DNA from 3 places in the Idiomarina abyssalis genome. Region 3 is predicted to be linked to each of the others. Evidence: predicted binding sites of a transcription regulator. Region 3 holds the regulator's gene; each other region holds the start of a gene.
What was found. The regulator sigma-54, encoded in region 3, starts transcription at its own class of promoters, with help from an activator protein. The targets are predictions, from matches to a motif close to GTTGGCACGNNNNTNGNNT.
Positions count from the first base shown of each region.

Region 1 (6,350 bases), 570 kb from region 3:
TTACCGCGTTCCTGCAGATTAAACAGAGAGTAAGTCAGAGCTTTACCCTGGGCATTTGAAATCAGTACACCGTTACTACGCTGACCAATGGTGCCGCCTTTGTGCGGGCCGTAGTGGTCAAACGTATGGTACATAAGGCCAGTACCTGAAGTTAGTGTCATGAATTCTGTCTGGAAGCCAATCAAACCACGGCTTGGTACTTCAAAGTCGACGCGAACGCGACCTTTACCGTCTGGTGTCATGTTGGTCATTTCGGCTTTACGTAAGCCTAATTTTTCCATAACGGCACCCTGATGCTGCTCTTCAATATCAACCGTCATGGTTTCGTAAGGTTCCAGTTTTTTACCATCTTCGTGCTTGATAATAACTTCCGGACGAGAAACGGCTAACTCGAAGCCTTCACGGCGCATGTTTTCGATAAGAACACCTAAGTGCAGCTCACCACGGCCTGATACACGGAAACGGTCCGGGTTATCAGTTTCTTCAACGCGCAGTGCGACGTTGTGAACCAACTCTTGCTGCAAACGCTCAAGAATTTGACGAGAGGTAACAAACTTACCTTCTTTACCCGCGAAAGGTGAGGTGTTGACCTGGAATGTCATGGTTACAGTAGGTTCATCGACGGTTAGCGGCTTCATTGCCTCCGCTTTACCAACCGCACAAACGGTGTCGGAGATTTTTAATTCACCCAGACCGGTAATAGCGCAAATGTCGCCTGCTGCTGCTTTGTCGGCTTCAATGCGATCCAGACCTAAGTAACTAAAGACTTTACCAATTTTGCCGCTGCGTTCTTTGCCGTCAGCACCAACAATAGTAACTGGCTGGTTAACTTTAACGCTACCACGGGTAACACGGCCGATACCGATAACGCCTAAGTAGCTTGAGTAATCCAGCTGTGACACCTGCATCTGCAGGTCACTTTCGGGGTCTGCGTCCGGGTGACTTACCTTATTAACGATAGTTTCGAACAATGGCGTCATGTCGCCATCCTGATCGTCTGCGTCTAATGATGCCCAGCCATTAAGTGCTGATGCATAAACAACCGGGAAGTCCAGCTGCTCGTCGGTAGCGCCGAGGTTGTCAAACAAGTCGAAGACCTGATCCATAACCCAGTCTGGGCGAGCTCCAGGACGGTCAACTTTGTTGATAACCAAAATTGGGTTAAGACCGTGAGAGAAGGCTTTCTGCGTGACAAATCGAGTTTGAGGCATAGGGCCGTCAACGGCGTCAACCACTAACAATACAGAATCCGCCATAGAAAGTACGCGCTCAACCTCGCCGCCAAAGTCGGCGTGTCCTGGAGTATCCAGAATGTTAATGCGGTAATCTTGCCAGTTAACCGCGGTGTTTTTGGCGAGGATAGTAATACCACGTTCTTTTTCAAGATCGTTGGAATCCATAATACGGTCTTCTATTTCGCCACGGCTTTCTAACGTGCCGGATTGTTGCAACAACTTGTCGACTAGGGTGGTTTTACCATGGTCAACGTGCGCGATAATCGCGATGTTGCGTAATTTTTCTATATCAAATACCTGAATTGTCATTAAGAACTGCCTGTAGTTGTCCGGGAGCGAAACCCGTCCAAGGGGTTTTGTGAAAAATAGCGGCGTATTCTACCTTTTTGAGTTGGATTAAGAAAGGGCTGATTGTTTTTTGTCCATTATATTTTCTTTTCCTTTCTCTTTGTTTTGCACCAAAAATGTGCGATATGCGCTATACTGGTGCATATAAACTTTTAAAAGAAGACTGAATTTAACTTAATAGTATGAATATAAAGGGAAAGTTCAGTTGGCACAGGCTTTGCTATACTTAGGCTGTATTTTTAGACGCTGTCTACGGAGGACAACATGTCAGCTAATAAGATTTTCGATACCATTAAAGAACACGACGTAAAATTCGTCGACTTACGCTTTACCGACACCAAAGGTAAAGAGCAGCACGTCACTATTCCGGTGTCGCAAATCGATGAAGACTTCTTTGAAGAAGGCAAAATGTTTGATGGTTCATCTATTTCCGGCTGGAAAGGGATTAACGAATCGGACATGGTGCTAATGCCCGATAATGAGTCTGCCGTTCTGGACCCGTTTACTGATGAAATCACCCTGAATGTCCGCTGTGACATTCTTGAGCCTGAAACCATGCAAGGTTACAGCCGTGACCCTCGTTCAATTGCTAAGCGTGCAGAAGAATTCCTGCGCTCGTCAGGTATTGCCGATGAGGCTTACTTTGGCCCTGAGCCAGAATTTTTCCTGTTCAATGACGTTCGTTTCCACACCGATATGAGTGGTTCGTTCTACAAAATTGATGCAGAAGAAGCGAAATGGAACTCTGGTCGTGAATATTCAGAAGGTAACCTGGCTCACCGTCCTGGCGTAAAAGGCGGTTATTTCCCGGTACCTCCGGTTGACTCTGCACATGACATCCGCGGCACTATGAGCCTGGTTATGGAAGACATGGGCCTTGTTGTTGAAGCGCATCATCATGAAGTAGCCACTGCTGGTCAAAACGAAGTAGCAACTCGCTTTAATACTCTGACATCTAAAGCTGATGAGATGCAGGTTTACAAATACGTTGTGCATAACGTAGCGCACTCTTATGGCATGACAGCAACCTTTATGCCGAAGCCACTGGTTGGTGATAACGGTTCTGGTATGCACGTGCATATGTCTCTGAATAAAGGTGGCGAGAACTTATTTGCCGGTGACCAATATGCAGGGCTTAGCGAAACGGCATTGTATTACATTGGCGGTATTATCAAGCACGCTCGTGCTATTAACGCCTTTGCGAATGCTTCAACTAACTCGTACAAGCGTCTGGTTCCTGGTTTTGAAGCTCCGGTAATGTTGGCTTATTCAGCGCGTAACCGCTCGGCTTCTATTCGTATTCCATTGGTTTCCAGCGCCAAAGGTCGCCGTATTGAAGTGCGTTTCCCTGACCCAAGTGCCAACCCTTACCTGGCCTTTACTGCATTGCTAATGGCGGGTCTTGACGGTATCCGTAATAAGATCCACCCGGGCGATGCAATGGACAAAGATTTATACAATCTGCCTCCTGAAGAAGCGAAAGACATCCCGACGGTTTGTCACTCCCTGGAAATGGCTCTGGAAGCTCTGGATAAAGACCGTGACTTCCTGAAACAGGGCGGCGTTATGGATGACGACATGATTGATGCTTACATTGATCTGAAATATAACGAAGTAGAGACATTGAAGAAGACTACCCACCCGGTAGAATTCGATATGTACTACAGCGTTTAATGGCGAATTATCGGGTGAGGCTTTTAGCCTTGCCCGATTGCACCAATACGGTGCATAACCCTCTCCTGCCTTCGTGAATAACAACGCGCTACTTAACCAATTACTCACAGGCATACTCATCCTTGATGACCGCCTGACCATTCGTTATGTCAATTCATCCGCGGAATCGTTGCTGGATCACAGCGCCAAGCGACTATTAGGTGAACCGTTTAGCGCCGCGTTTTATCATTGTTCTCTGGCGTCGGAAACATTAATAGAATGCCTGAATAGTGAGCAAACTGTGCTGAATGCGGAAGTTCATTTTGCACTGCATTCTGGTCACGATATTCGTGTGGAAACCAGTATTCAGACAGTTGATCAAGAATTTGGCCGGGCATTGTTGCTGGAACTCAAACAAGTTGACCAATTGCGACGCATCAACCAGGAAGATCAGCAACGTAATCAGTTATTTGCGACACAGCATTTATTACGCGGTATGGCTCACGAAATAAAGAATCCGTTAGGTGGTTTGCGAGGAGCTGCGCAGCTACTGGCAAGACAGCTTCCCGATGAGAAACTGACCGAGTATACCGACTTGATTATCAGTCAGTCTGATCGTTTACGGTATCTGGTGGACAGACTGTTAGGGCCAACCAAGCGTGGTGAATCAAAGCTGACCAATATTCATGAAGTACTGGAGCGTGTGGTTCGGACACTAACTTATGAGTACGGCGAGTCACTGAAGCTGACCAGGGACTATGACCCTTCTTTACCGGACATTCGGGTGGTGCCTGAAGCTTGTGAGCAAGTGTTCCTGAATATTGCCCAGAATGCGGCGCAAGCTATGTCGGGTGCTGGCACTATTGTCATTAAGACTCGGGTCGAGCACCAATTGACGTTGTTTGGTCTGCGTTATCGGCAGTGTGCGGTGGTGACAGTTACCGATAACGGACCCGGCATACCGGCGGAATTACGCGATACATTATTTTACCCTTTAATTAGCGGACGTGCAGAGGGAACCGGCCTGGGTCTTTCATTGGCGCAAAACCTTGTGCACCAGCATAAGGGGAAAATTGAATTTGACTCAAGCCCGGGCAAAACCCGGTTCTCAGTTTATTTGCCGTACCTTACTGCAGACAATGGTAACGAGGTGATGGATGACCACTAATGCTCAGTTATGGATCATTGATGACGATGACTCAATTCGTTGGGTTTTGGAAAAAGCTTTTGCTGACAGTCGCTATCATGTTCGCAGTTTTGCTAACGGAGAGGACTTTTTTTCCGCATTAAAAACTGATGCTCCGACTGTGGTGTTGACGGATATCCGAATGCCCGGGGAAAACGGTCTGGCCGTGCTTGAAAAATTAGGCCGTGAGCAGCCGCAATTGCCAGTGGTGGTGATGACCGCACATTCAGACCTTGAAACCACGGTAAAGGCTTTTCAGGGTGGGGCTTTTGAGTATTTGGCAAAGCCTTTCGATATTGATGAAGCGATAACAGCAGTGGACCGTGCGCTGCAACATGCAAGACAAAGCGAAACCGCGGCGAATGAGCCTATTGATAATAGCGTTCCGGAGCTTATCGGTGAGGCACCTCCCATGCAGGATGTTTTCCGTGCCATTGGTCGTCTGTCGAGTTCCAGTGTCAGTGTCTTGCTGACCGGTGAAACCGGAACTGGTAAAGAAGTGGTTGCACGAGCTTTGCATAAACACAGTCCGCGCGCGGAAAAGCCTTTTATTGCACTTAACATGGCGGCCATACCGGCGGACTTAATTGAGTCGGAGTTGTTCGGGCATGAACGCGGCGCTTTTACCGGAGCTGACAGAAAACGTGTGGGCCGCTTTCAGCAAGCCGATGGCGGAACCTTGTTTCTGGATGAAATTGGCGACATGCCATTACCGGTTCAGACACGTTTGTTACGAGTTTTGGCCGAAGGGCAGTTTTATCCAGTAGGGGCGCATCAGCCAGTTAAAGTTGATGTTCGCGTTATTGCAGCGACACACAGAGAGCTGGAGCAGTTAGTCGATAAAGGACAATTTCGTGATGACTTATATCATCGGCTTAATGTTATCCGGTTGCGTTTACCCCCTTTGCGCGAGCGAACAGAAGATATAGCGACTTTGGCAAAGCATTTTCTGAAAAAGTCGGCTGAAGAGTTGAATGTTACACCAAAAACGTTGTTAAATGAGACACTTAGCAAGTTAATGAGTTACTCTTGGCCCGGTAATGTAAGACAGCTGGAAAATACCTGTCGCTGGTTAACCGTTATGGCACCAGGGCAGAATATTGGTGTTAATGACTTGCCTGAAGACATTCTGGTGCCAGCTGATTCAGAACCTGAAAATTTTACCGGAGAACTTACCTGGCTGCATTGGCTCGAAAGAGAACTGGAAAAACACCCGTTAGAGGCTCAGGATGTTTTGCAAAGTTATCAGCATCAGTTGGAAAAAATTGCTTTGCAAACTGCTTTACAACGTTTTTCCGGCCACAAGCAAAAAGCGGCGACATGGCTGGGCTGGGGCCGAAACACCTTAACCCGAAAGCTGAAAACTCTGCTAAAGTAAAAGTTATGTAAAGGGGGTCGTATCCATGCCCGGCATTTTGGATCATGGATTTATTTCTGGAGAGAACAGTAAGTTATGAGACATTCCGTACTACTCATTGATGACGATACTGAAATGTCTGTCATGCTGACAGAATTGTTTAAACGTGAATCCGTAGATTTAAGCGTTGCCGAAGATGGCGTGACCGGCCTCGACAAAGCACTTAACGGCGACTACGAGCTTATTTTGCTGGATGTCATGTTACCCGGTATTGATGGTATGCAGCTGTTACAGCGTTTGCGCCAACAACACCGCGATACAGCTGTGCTCATGCTGACGGCCCGTGGTGACGACGACGACCGTGTTATGGGTCTGGAACTGGGTGCAGATGACTACCTTCCAAAACCGTTTAACCCGCGTGAACTGGTTGCCAGGGTGAGAGCTTTACTGCGTCGTACACCTAACACCACCATGCAAAACGAAAGCCTGAACGTGTGCGGTATTGTATTAGATCCGGCCACAACGGAAGTGAAATGCGACGATGCTGAACTGATATTGACCCCCACTGAAT
Region 1 is NZ_CP081832.1:2,410,744-2,417,093, reverse strand. It holds gene typA (translational GTPase TypA) at 1-1,544, opposite strand, end outside; gene glnA (glutamate--ammonia ligase) at 1,848-3,257, shown strand; gene glnL (nitrogen regulation protein NR(II)) at 3,331-4,404, shown strand; gene ntrC (nitrogen regulation protein NR(I)) at 4,394-5,800, shown strand; gene K5X84_RS11580 (response regulator transcription factor) at 5,876-6,350, shown strand, end outside.
Region 1: the regulator sigma-54 is predicted to act here: its motif matches at 1,788-1,806, upstream of glnA (glutamate--ammonia ligase).

Region 2 (6,350 bases), 410 kb from region 3:
ATCAACTTTGCGGTAATGACCGCCTTTAGCTGTCAGTTCGTCCTCAAGTAAGAAAGGGACCACATCGGTAAGCTCTACCGCAGCCTCTTCGCTGTTACTAAAGCCCGTTACTGTGCGGCCCTGAACAATAGGGTCGCCACACGGCGTTTTTGCATTCAGTAATACCGCAGGAGCATGGCAAACAGCGGAAACCGGCTTACCTTTACTCCAGAAGTGCTCAATGAGCTTAATTGAATGCTCGTCGTTCGTTAAATCCCATAAAGGTCCGTGACCACCAGGATAGAAAATCGCATCAAAACTTTCCGGATCAACTTCATCCAGCTTGCAGGTCGTCTCGAGTTTCTGCTGTGCTGTTGTGTCGTTATCAAAGCGCTTCGTCGCTTCCGTTTGAGCGTCAGGGGAAGTGCTGTTTGGATCGATGGGTGGCTTACCACCTTTTGGCGATGCCAAAGTAACATCCACGCCCGCGTCTGCAAAAACGTAGTACGGGGCCGCAAATTCTTCTACCCAGAAACCTGTCTTATGGTCTGTGTCACCGAGTTTATCGTGTGAGGTTAATACCATTAATACTTTCACTTAGCACTCCCGTTAAATGAGTCAAAAACTTATTATAGACTACGCAGTAAAACGCCAGTTTGATCACTCACCATGCTGCTCAAGCCAGCGGTATAAGGTACGCCGGGTTACCCCAAGAATTTCAGCCGCTTTCGATTTATTACCCTCTGCGTGCACCAGCACTTTGCGTATATATTGGTTTTGATACTCGTCCAGAGTTGGCCACTCTGCGGCATATTCCACTTCCGGTTCATGCGCACTCTCCAGAATTCTTTGCGGTAAATCTTCAACCGCTATTTTGTCGTCTCTGGAAAAGGTAAAAGCACGCTCTATCGCATTTTGCAGTTCGCGGACATTACCAGGAAAGCGATAGCGATAAAGCTGTTCGAGCGCAGCCGGTGAAATGCTCTGAACCGCTTTGTCGCTGCCCTTCCGCAACTGTTGTAAAAAGTAGTTAGCGAGACGTTCAATGTCTTCTCCACGCTCGCGTAAAGGCGGCACTCGCAGACTAAAGGTTTCCAGCCGATAAAATAAGTCCTGCCGGAAGCGCCCGTCTTCAACCTGCTTTTCTAAGTCCTGGTGGGTAGCAGCCAATATGCGGACATTCACCGTTTCTTCTTCGTCGCTGCCTACCGCGCGGATGGTACCTTCCTGCAACACACGTAATAGTTTCGCCTGCAAAGCCATTGGCATTTCGCCAATTTCATCCAGTAGCAAAGTGCCGCCGTCTGCCTGTTTCAATAAACCTTGACGTTTTTTCTGCGCGCCGGTAAAAGCCCCGGCTGCATGGCCGAAAAATTCACTTTCCATTAAATCGGCCGGAATGCCGGCGCAGTTTACCGCCTGAAAGCTTTGTTCAGCGCGGTCACTTAACTGATGCAGCGCCTTCGCCACCAGCTCTTTACCGGTCCCACTTTCGCCGGTGATCAGAACGCTTCCGTCAGCTGGCGCAATACGTTCTATTTGATCATAAAGCTTGCGCATTGACGGACTCTGCCCGACTAAACCACCCGGTCCTTTTTGCTGCTGACGGTAGCGCTTGAGTTCTCGTTGTAGCGAGCGATGCTCAAGAATACGTTGTACACTTAGCAATAAATGTTCAACATCTAAAGGCTTGGTCAGAAAGTCATCCGCGCCCTGCTTTAACGCATCAACCGCCTGATCAACCGTGCCAAAAGCCGTAATTAATAACAGTGCCGGAGCGTTGTCTTCATTTTTCAGGCTGTCTAAAAGTGACAGCCCGGACTGACCCGGCAAGCGAATATCACTAATGATCAAGTCCAGAGTTGCAGCGGCTTTTTTAAAGCCTTCAACACTGCCCCAGGCAGTTACCTTATAGCCTTCAGCTTCAAGCTCTTCAACAAGCAGTTCCTGTAGAGCCGGATCATCCTCAATTACACCTATCATGGCTTTTGCTGCTGTCACTTACTGCCTCCGTTTTTAACCGCTTGCCGAACGCATTGTGCCGGTAAACTCAAAATAACCCGACAACCGCCATTTGGGTTATTGGTCAAAGACAATTCACCACCATGATCATTCAATACGTGCTTAACTATGGTCAAACCCAGACCCGTCCCTTTACCTTGTGGCTTATTGGTTTCGAACGGCTGTAATGCTTTATCTTTCATTGCATCAGGTAAACCTTCTCCGTCATCATCTATGGTAATGACGACTCCGTCATTCGCGTACTCAGCCGCGACAGCAACCTCAGATTCAGCAGCCTGTAAGCCATTGCGCAGTACGTTTACTAAGGCCAGTTCCAGTCGCTTTATGTCAACTTTAAGAATGACATCGACAAGCTCTTTAACTACCACTCTGGCAGAACCTTTATCCTGCTCAAACTCAATGCTAGTCATTGCCGTTGTTACCAGATTTCGCAGGGAAATGCTTTCTCTTTGCTGCACCGGCGTTCTTGAAAATGCCAGCAATTGATTCACCAGTCCGGTAAGCCTTTGTACCTGGCCTCTGACGGCCTTAAGTTGTCGCTGGCTGTCATCGTCTTTATGGTTACGTAATAATCGGCTGGCGCGTCCATCAATAACAGTAAGCGGCGCTCCTAACTCATGGGCAACACCACTGGCTACACTGCCAATAGCTGCCATTTTTTCCTGTTCCCGCAACGCTCGCTGCAACGACGCTTCGTGCTCACGTCGCTGTTCTAACTCCTGCTCCGCTTCAGTAATGCTATCCAGCATCCGGTTAAACCCCAGGGCAACATCCTGAAGCTCCGAAGGCCCGGCAGGTGTCACTCGAGTGCTTCGATTTCCTTTTGCGACTTGCAGCATTGCGTCTTTTAGTGCCACCACATGTCGCCCAACACCGCGATAATGCCCAAATACCAATACCGCAATAGTGATCAGGCCGAATGCAGCCCAGCTCAGCCAGGCATACTGACTCAGCGTTTCAAAAGACTCATCGAAGTCACTGGCCCGCCGGTTTATTTGTAATAAACCTATAATGCGGCCGCCACGATCAACAATAGGAAGAAATTGAGAGAAAACATCGCGGCCTTCAACACGGCGGTAGTCGTCTTGCTTCACCCCCGTCTGAACAGTTTCCAGTGCGAGCTGGCTGTTGCTCAAGTCAGTTTCGGTGATACCGGCTTCAGCAACTTGCTGACCATACACATTGTATACCGATGCCCCGTACACCCGGCCAATATTGAAGACTGAATCCAGGTTAGCCTGAACCGTTGCTAAGTCGTTATTAAGTAGTGCATCGCTTATGGGTAAGCTAATGGCCCGTCCCAGCAGCTCTAAGTCACTTTTTAAACGCTCATTGGCTTCGTCAGATGCAACCTGCAGTCCAACACTTATCGCCACGCCCGAAATCAATAACATCGGCACGACAACATACATTAAAAGTCTTCGCTGCAGGCTGGATAGTGGCCAACTGTATCTTTTTGTCACACTGCCTCCTTTGACTGTGTACTAAGGATACACATTTTTGGGCTGATTTTCTGGGCGATAACTGAGAAAAGATAAAAACCAAATTAAATCAATATGTTGAAAAGTTGGCACAGTCTTCGCTTTAGTTAGAGCGTTAATAAAAACTGATAAATTCAATTAGGAGATTATCATGCAAAAGACAATTATCGCATTAGCAACTGTATTCGCGCTGGGTAGTACTGCGGCAATGGCTCAACAGCAGCAATCGCAGGATCCTATGGCTCAGCAGCAGCAAACTCAGGAAATCTCTGAAGGTATGCTGGTTAAATTTGTAACCGCTATGGAAGACGTTCAGGGTGTTACTGAAAAATACCGTGACCAGTTCCAGGAGGCTGAGAACCAGGAAGAGGCTCGTGAAATTCAGCAGTCTGCACAGGAAGAAATGATTGCAGCCGTTGAAGATGCAGGCCTTACTCCGCAAGAATACAACATGATTATTCAGCAGGCACAAAACGACGAAGAGTTACGTGCACGCTTAGAAGAAATGACAGGTGAAGAAAACTCTTAATCGTTAGTTCCATTTAATACAAAGCCCGCGGCTCTTTCTGAGTCGCGGGCTTTTTCATTTAAAGTATAAACAGCTTCCCCTCACTTAATCCATTTAGCATCAAGCTTTCGATTTTTTTCAAACTTTTACACTAAATTATCTTGATCATATGTTGATTTAATGTAACAAAAGATGCTGTGTTGTTGATTTAACACACAAAATCGATAAAAACTCCCGGGGGGGAACATAATAATGAAAACAAACTTTAAATACTCGCTATGTGCATTAGCAATAGGAGCCGCATTCGCGTCACCGGTCAGCTTTGCGCAGGATCAAGAGAATCAGGCAGAAGATGACGCTCTTGAACGCATTCAGGTCACAGGCTCCAGAATCTCACGAACCGATATGGAAGGCGCTTCTCCTGTCGAAGTTATTGACAGAGAAAGCATTGAAGCCTCAGGTTTCAACAACCTTCAGCAACTCTTAGAGCGCTTACCTTCGGCCGGTGTCGGAACCTTCTCAACTCAGGGCAATAGCCAGGACACTACCGCGAACGGCGCTGCTGCAATTAGCTTGCGTGGCTTTGGTGCCGACTCAACACTGGTCTTGCTTAACGGCCGTCGTGTAGCGGTTTCTTCCTTTGCCGAAGGCGTAGCAAATTCATTTGTCGACATTAACTCAATTCCCGTAGCGGCGATTGAACGCATCGATATTCTGAAAGACGGTGCTTCCGCTATTTACGGTTCTGACGCCGTAGCTGGTGTCGTTAATATTATTTTAAGAGATGACTTTGTCGGTACAGAATTAACCGCCAGCCACGGTGGAACGACCGGCGATGCTAACTATGAAGAAACCAGTATGAGTCTGGTCTGGGGCACGGGTGGAGACGACAGCAATACCACCATGATTCTGGATTACTGGAAAAACACCTCGATTACAGGTGCCGAGTTTGGTCGTAACGGCACAGCGAATCAAAGTCCGTGGGGTGGTAATGACTTTCGCTCATCACGAGGCTTTCCGGGAAGCTTTATTGTTGACGGTGAAGAGCAGCCCGATCCGGACTGCCCGGAAGATTCACTGGTTGGAACACGCTGTGTATTTGACTATGGTCCTTATGCGCAAATTTTCCCGGAAGCTGAACGTGTAGGTGCCATTATTCAGTCTCGTAAAGAGTTCTCACGAGACGTTGAGGGCTATATTGAAGTTGCCGCTCAGCATAACCGTTCAAAAGCCGGCGGCGCACCGACTCCGTTAGACGCCGACGCCGGACTCTATGTCCCGGCTGACCACCCTAACAACCCTTGGGGCGAGCGTGTCGATATCAACTTTTTCCGAACAGTGGATGCCGGCCCTCGTATTTGGGATGTTGAATCCGACACTTTACGTTTTATTGCAGGCTTACGCGGAGACTTAGACGGCTGGGTCTGGGATGTCTCTTACCAAAAAGGCCGCAGCGAAGGCATGCAAACGGGTTCACGTGAGCAAGGATGGGTACGTACTGACTTTTTGCAGGAGCAAATTAACGCTGGCAACTACAATCCATTTGGCGGCACCATCAACGACCCTGAAGTCATTAATGACATTACTACTTCACTGGTACGCCGGGGTGAATCCCACCTGACCGCAGTTGATGCCAGTATCGCCGGCGAAGCGTTCCAATTGGGTGAGCATTGGGTCTCCATGGCAGCGGGTCTTGAATACCGTGAAGAAGACGTATTTGACCAACCGGATGATCAGTTCCAGCGTGGTCTTATCTTTGGTACCGAATCGGTGCAGGCCGAAGCTGAGCGCGACCAGTGGGCTGCTTATGTCGAATTTCTCATTCCAATTACTGATCAGTTAGAAGCAACTGTTGCCGGTCGTTACGATGACTACAGTGACTTTGGCTCAACCTTCAATCCGCAGTTTAAATTGCAATGGCGTCCGACTGAAGACGTGACTTTACGTGCATCCTACGGCGAAGGTTTCCGTGCTCCGTCACTGGCACAAATTGGTCTGGGCCCATCGCAGGTTTCAACTTTCTTTGTTGATGAGTATCGTTGCGAAACCGATGGCGAAAGCTGTGTACCACTGGATTACACCATTGTATTCTCCGGCTCTGAAGACCTGCAGCCAGAAGAGTCATCAAGCTATAATATTGGTGGTATTTGGCAGGTCACTGACGCGTTTGATATCTCTGCTGATTACTGGTCAATTGAACAAGATAACAAAATTGTTCAAAACGACTTTGAGAACGTTTACAACGAGCACTGTAACGACCAGGACAGCGAGGTCTGTGAGCGCCGCGACCCACTACCAGGAGATGAGCTGGGTGAGTTGGCTGTTCTTTACAACACCTACGTTAACCTTTCCAGCCAAGA
Region 2 is NZ_CP081832.1:2,570,104-2,576,453, forward strand. It holds gene K5X84_RS12325 (type 1 glutamine amidotransferase domain-containing protein) at 1-576, opposite strand, end outside; gene K5X84_RS12330 (sigma-54-dependent transcriptional regulator) at 640-1,980, opposite strand; gene K5X84_RS12335 (sensor histidine kinase) at 1,977-3,464, opposite strand; gene K5X84_RS12340 (DUF4168 domain-containing protein) at 3,634-4,011, shown strand; gene K5X84_RS12345 (TonB-dependent receptor) at 4,243-6,350, shown strand, end outside.
Region 2: the regulator sigma-54 is predicted to act here: its motif matches at 3,568-3,586, upstream of K5X84_RS12340 (DUF4168 domain-containing protein).

Region 3 (6,350 bases):
TACCTGAACCGGAACGACCACTAACAATGATCAGTTGCATGGCGACTGCTCACCTTCGCCAATAAATAATTGGTATAAGTCTTTGTCGGAGTCAGCCTGGCGTAATGCACGTGTGCAGTCTTTGTCATTCATACGGCGAGCGACAGAAGCTAAAGTCTGCAGATGGTTTTCGTGTTCGGATTCTGGTACCAGAAGCGCGAATATAATATCGACGGGTTGGTTGTCGATAGAGTCAAACTCAATCGGCTCATCTAGCGTGAGTAATACCGCAACCGGGTGGTTAGCATTGGGTAATCGGCCATGAGGAATTGCGATACCTAAGCCAATTCCCGTACTGCCCAAACGCTCACGGTTCAATAGGCTCTCAAAAATGTCATGGCGGGTAATGCCGGACAACTTAGGAGCTACGATTTGACTAATGGTTTCAAGCAGTCTTTTTTTACTTGCGCCCTCGACTGCACACTTGGTGCAGTCGGGGCTTAACAATTCACTCAGTTGCATGGATTAATGTTGTTTCATTTTTTCTTTGTGTTTAATCACCTGACGGTCCAGCTTATTGATTAAACCGTCGATGGCCGCGTACATATCGTCGTGTTTTGCGTCGGCAAAAATTTCACCGCCATTCACGTGCAGCGTAGCTTCCGCTTTTTGAATCGTTTTTTCAACATTTAGGATGACGTGAACATTAGTAATGTGGTCAAAATGTCGTTCCAGCTTGGCAAATTTTGTGTCTACGTAGTCACGTAAAGCTTCGGTAATATCGATGTGGTGACCGGTCAAATTAATTTGCATAACGTCTTCCTTCTTGCAGTTAACAAAGTTACAAAAGACTTTTGCGTTGGCTCGATGATGGAATGTTTAACGATTCCCGATACTTCGCAATTGTCCTCCTTGCTACTTGGATACCTTGTTCAGCTATCAGTTCAGCAATTTTGCTGTCACTTAACGGTTTACTGCGGTTTTCTGCAGCGACCATCTTCTTAATTAAAGCACGTATTGCAGTGCTTGAACACTCACCACCGCCTTCAGTACTGACATGACTTGAGAAAAAGTATTTTAACTCAAACACGCCCCGCGGACAGTGTAAGTATTTCTGTGTTGTCACCCGCGAAATGGTGCTTTCGTGCATATCCACCGCTTCGGCGACATCGTTTAAAACCATAGGCTTCATGGCTTCTTCGCCATGCTCAAAAAAGCCCTGTTGGCGTTGCACTATGCAGTTGGCAACTTTTAGCAACGTGTCATTGCGACTTTCCAGGCTTTTTATAAACCAACGCGCTTCCTGCGTGTGGTTTTTTATGTACTGGCTGTCGGCTACTGACTTAGCTGCTTTACTCAAGGCCGCGTATTCTTCATTGACCTTTAATTTAGGTACGCTGTCGGGGTTCAATTCGACCATCCAACGCCCATTTTTTTTTGTCACAGCAACATCCGGAATGACATATTCAACGGGTTGTTGTGCAACTTGCTCACCCGGGTGGGGATGCAACTGCTGAATCAAGCGCATGGTTTGACGCAAGTCGTCTTCCGAGAGCTTTAACTTACGCTGAATGGTGCGAAAATCCCGGCTGCCCAGTAAATCCATATGTTCAGTCACTAAACATAGAGCAGTTTCTTTGTACTCAGTGTCGTCGCTTAGTTGCCGCAATTGGATGGCAAGGCATTCGCTGACGCTGCGTGCTCCCACACCTATTGGGTCGAAGTGCTGAATGCGTTTAAGCACCATACAAACTTCTTCTGCTTCCACCTCCGGAAGGCGCACCGCTTCAATAATCTCATCAACATCGACCATTAGATAGCCGTTGTCGTCTATGGCTTCGATAATGGCTTCAGCTATGGCGGTGTCTTCCTCAGAAAAGTGAGAAAGCTGCATTTGCCAAAGTAAGTGATCTTGCAACGACTCACTGGTCGAGCCCTGGTAAACTTCAAAGTCACCTTCAAAAGACTTACCAGAGGACGCGGCCCCATTAACCGGTGTCTGGCTGGAGTAGGTGTCATCCCAACTGCTGTCTACCGGTAACTCGTCCGGCATTTCCTGAGTTTTTATAACGTCTGAGGTTTCTCGCTGACTGTCATCCCGCTCTTCGATATTTCGGGTTTCGGAATTGTCAGCTTCGTTGCTGGCATCGCCTTCAACTTCTAATAGAGGATTACTGTCCAGTGCATCCTGAATTTCAGCCTGAAGATCGAGCGAGGAAAGCTGCAGCAGGCGAATGGCCTGTTGAAGTTGTGGCGTCATGGTCAGATGCTGACCAATTTTTAGCTGCAGACTTTGCTTCATAATGACTGTCCCGGTTTCACGTTATAAGGTGAACTGCTCACCGAGGTAAACGTCTTTAACCTGTTGATTCGATAATATACTTTCTGCATCCCCGCTGGCAATAAGTTCGCCATGACTAACGATATAGGCGTGTTCACAAACCGATAGGGTTTCACGAACATTATGGTCGGTAATCAATACGCCAATACCGCGTTGCTTTAAATGCTCAATGATTTTTTTGATATCAATGACGGATATGGGGTCGACACCGGCGAAAGGCTCATCTAAAAGAATAAAAGTGGGTTCTGCTGCCAGGGCCCGGGCTATTTCAACCCGTCGGCGCTCACCGCCTGACAGACTCATTCCCTGGCTGTTGGCAATGTGCCCAATATTAAACTCTTCGAGTAAGGCATCGAGCTGTTCTTCTCTGTCGTTGTCTGATAACGCTTTGCGGGTTTCTAAAATGGCCATCAGGTTGTCACGTACGGTGAGCTTTCTGAAAATAGAAGCTTCCTGTGGCAGGTAACCAATACCTCTGCGCGCCCGCTCATGCATTGGCAGTAAAGTGAGGTCGTTATCATCCAGTAAAATCTGGCCTTTATCGCTGTTAACCAGTCCGACAATCATATAAAAGGTGGTTGTTTTACCGGCTCCATTAGGCCCTAATAATCCAATAACCTGTCCCTGGCTCACCTCCAGGCTAACGTCTTTAACAACCTGGCGACTTTTATAGCTTTTGGCTAAGTGTTTAACTCGTAAGGTTGCCATATTAAGGGTTCTCGTTATTTTTCTCGTTGGAGTCAGTTTTTGCCTTTGGCGTAAAAATGGTGATGACGCGACTGTCTTCTTCACCGGAACTGGTCGCGGTTATGGTTTGTTTGTCTAAATCATAGGTGATGAGATCACCACTGGAACTGCTGCTACCCTGAGAAATACGGGCTTTTCCGCTAAGCTCCAGGCGCTGTTCCGATTGAAAATAGGTAATTTTGTTGGCCTCTGCGTTTATCTTATTGCCATCATCCAGAGTCTGGCTGTAAGTAGCAGGAGTGCCTTCTGCAACAAAAGTATCGGCTTGTTCTGCATTCTCGCTGGCCGAGGCTTCAAGTCTGTCTGCTCTGATTAATAACGATCCCTGACGAATAATGACATTGTCCGTTAAAACTAGCCGGTTGTTTTTAATGTCCAGCTCTTCCTGGCTCGACTCTACCTCCATAGGCTGACTAAAGTCGGACTTACCCTGAGCCATAACTGCACAAGGCACCAAGGCAATAAGAGTAAAACTACTCAGCAGGCTGGAAAATCGTTTTAACATGTCTTTTTAGCTCCATTCGTTCAGCTTTCAGGTCAGCACTCATTCCGTTACCACGAATTAATAGCCGGGGTCCGTGAATGCTCACCGGGTGTTCGGTGCTCATTGATTGATTTTTCAAATCAACAATCAGGTATTCGGTTAACACTTGTTTAATTCGAGTATCAGGCTCTAACGCAAGGATTTCAACATCGCGCTCTAAAATAAGAGTTTGATCATCGTAGAAAGTCCCTTGTGCAGAGCTAACCTCCCAAATTTCGTCACCTTGTTCTGAGAAGACAGTGTACGTAGGCTGCTCGAGTTCGGTTAAGCCTATTTGATTATAATGCGACATCTTCTCTGACTTGATTTTATGTGCGAGTAAGCCGTCACTCTCAAAAATGCGGGTTTCCAGACCAAAAGCAGTGAAATCCGGTCGCATCATGCGGGTTGCGGTGGCATTATTGTCGTCTGCATCATCACCAAAAGGGCGCCAGACAAGCAAAAGCCCGGCACCGAATAGCAGAATAAGAATGACAGTAACTCGTCGGCTCACACACTGGCTCCTGTTGCCAGGTGCAGTTGGCCCTGACTGAGCATGATGAGATCGCAGACTTCGCGTACCGCTCCGTATCCACCGTGACAACGGGTAATATAATCGGCTTGCTGCTGCACCGATGCGTGAGCATCCTGTACTGCAATACCCAGACCGGCTGCCTTAATCAGAGCTAAGTCGGGGGTGTCATCTCCCACATAGGCGACTTGGTCGGTGCTCAAATTCAATTTCTTCAGCAGCTCATTAAAAGCAGCTGTTTTGTCGTTCTGGCCCTGATAAATGTGACCAACATCTAAATGTTCCATGCGATGTTCGACAATGCGTGAAGTTCTGCCGGTTATGACCGCGGTCTCAACGCCGGACTTTTTTAACGCTTTCATGCCAAATCCATCACGGGTGTGAAATGCCTTGAGTTCCTCACCGTCGTTGCCTAAATAGATTCGACCGTCAGAAAAAACGCCGTCCACATCCAGTACCAGTAACTTAATTTCGGAAAAACGGCTAAACAGGCTTTTATCAATATCACCGTACCAAGTATTAACACACTCCATTAGAGTACTCCCGCCTGTAGTAAGTCATGCATATTCATCGCTCCACACGGATGACCATCATCATTCGTGATGATAAGCCCGTTAATTTTGCGGTCCTGCATCAGTTTTAATGCTTCTGCGGCCAGCATATCTGCATTAGCGGTCGTACAGGAGCGGGTCATAACATCAGCTATTGGTGTTTTGTGGACATCCACCCGGTTATCCAGAATGCGGCGCAAATCACCATCGGTGAAGATACCGGCCAGGCGATTATTTTCATCCACTACAGCGGTCATGCCCAGGCCTTTGCGCGACATTTCTAACAAGGCATCACTGATAATGGCGTCAGCCGGAATCATCGGAACTCTGTCGCCTGTGTGCATGACATCGTGCAGGCGAAGCAACAATCGTTTGCCTAAAGAGCCACCAGGGTGAGACAAGGCAAAATCATCGGCGGTGAAGCCGCGGGCGTTCAGCAGAGCGACGGCAAATGCATCACCCATAACCAAAGTTGCTGTGGTAGAGGCTGTTGGCGCCAAGCCCAGTGGGCACGCCTCTTGCTCAACAGCAATACAAACATGGGTGTCGGCAAGTCTTGCCAGAGTGGAGTCCGGTTTGCCTGTCATTGATATTAAAGGAACACCAAGGCGTTTTATGACCGGAATAATGTTCAGTACTTCGGCTGTTTCGCCGCTGTTTGATATGGCAATAACCACGTCCTGGGCTGCCACCATGCCGAGGTCACCGTGACTGGCTTCGCCCGGATGAACAAAAAAAGCAGGCGTGCCGGTAGAGGCAAGTGTTGCGGCTATTTTCCCGCCAATATGGCCGGACTTTCCCATGCCGGTAACGATAACCCGACCTTTGCAGTTAAACAGCGTTTGGCAGGCAGCATCAAAGTTATCATCTAAATATTGATATAAACCTTCAATCGCTTTCTTTTCGATATCCAGTACCTGTTCGCCCAGCAGCCGAAAATTCTGGGTTACTTGCTTCATTGTCATGCCTCTGGCGTTGTGCTTTTGCCTTGTATAATACGTCATTCAATACAACTCTGCCTACCGTACTCAGGTAAATCTTGTATTTTATTGTAAAAATAATTACTATACCAACCAGACGGTTAATAAAGTGACTACAGGTAAAGTGAAGACGTTATGGTAGAGAAAAAAGGAGCAGGACGACCCAGTAACAGGGAAGTCATTCTGGATGCGGCAGACCAGCTGGTCGCGGCAGAAGGGGCTGCACACCTGACGTTTGATGCTTTAAGCCAAGTGACAGGAATAAGTAAAGGCGGGTTGCTCTACCATTTCAACAGTAAAGACTGTTTATTACAGGCTATGCTCAAACGACGAGTTGAAAGGTATGAAGCTTTACGTGAGTCCTATCATCAACAATTTAGCGATGACCCAAAAGGGGAGTTAAAAAGTATCTTACTAGCAGCTCTTGATACTGACGCCGAATGTTCACGTCTGGGTAGTGGCATGCTGGCCGCCGCTGCAACCAACCCTGAGCTGCTGGGGCCGTTAAAAGAGCATGTTGCTGTTACTTTGCAGCGACTTGAACGTATCGCCGGCAAAAAAGTCGGTAAGACCCTGTTTTATGCTGTTCATGGTGCTCGTTTGTTTGAACAGCTAAACTTATGCGAAGCCTGCGTACATGAACGTGAGGACTTTGCACAATATTTACTGAAACTTGTCGATGAATTGACAGAAATTG
Region 3 is NZ_CP081832.1:367,813-374,162, forward strand. It holds gene rapZ (RNase adapter RapZ) at 1-40, opposite strand, end outside; gene ptsN (PTS IIA-like nitrogen regulatory protein PtsN) at 31-501, opposite strand; gene hpf (ribosome hibernation promoting factor) at 505-792, opposite strand; gene K5X84_RS01830 (RNA polymerase factor sigma-54) at 821-2,281, opposite strand; gene lptB (LPS export ABC transporter ATP-binding protein) at 2,303-3,028, opposite strand; gene lptA (lipopolysaccharide transport periplasmic protein LptA) at 3,030-3,572, opposite strand; gene lptC (LPS export ABC transporter periplasmic protein LptC) at 3,541-4,104, opposite strand; gene kdsC (3-deoxy-manno-octulosonate-8-phosphatase KdsC) at 4,101-4,655, opposite strand; gene K5X84_RS01855 (KpsF/GutQ family sugar-phosphate isomerase) at 4,655-5,632, opposite strand; gene K5X84_RS01860 (TetR/AcrR family transcriptional regulator) at 5,789-6,350, shown strand, end outside.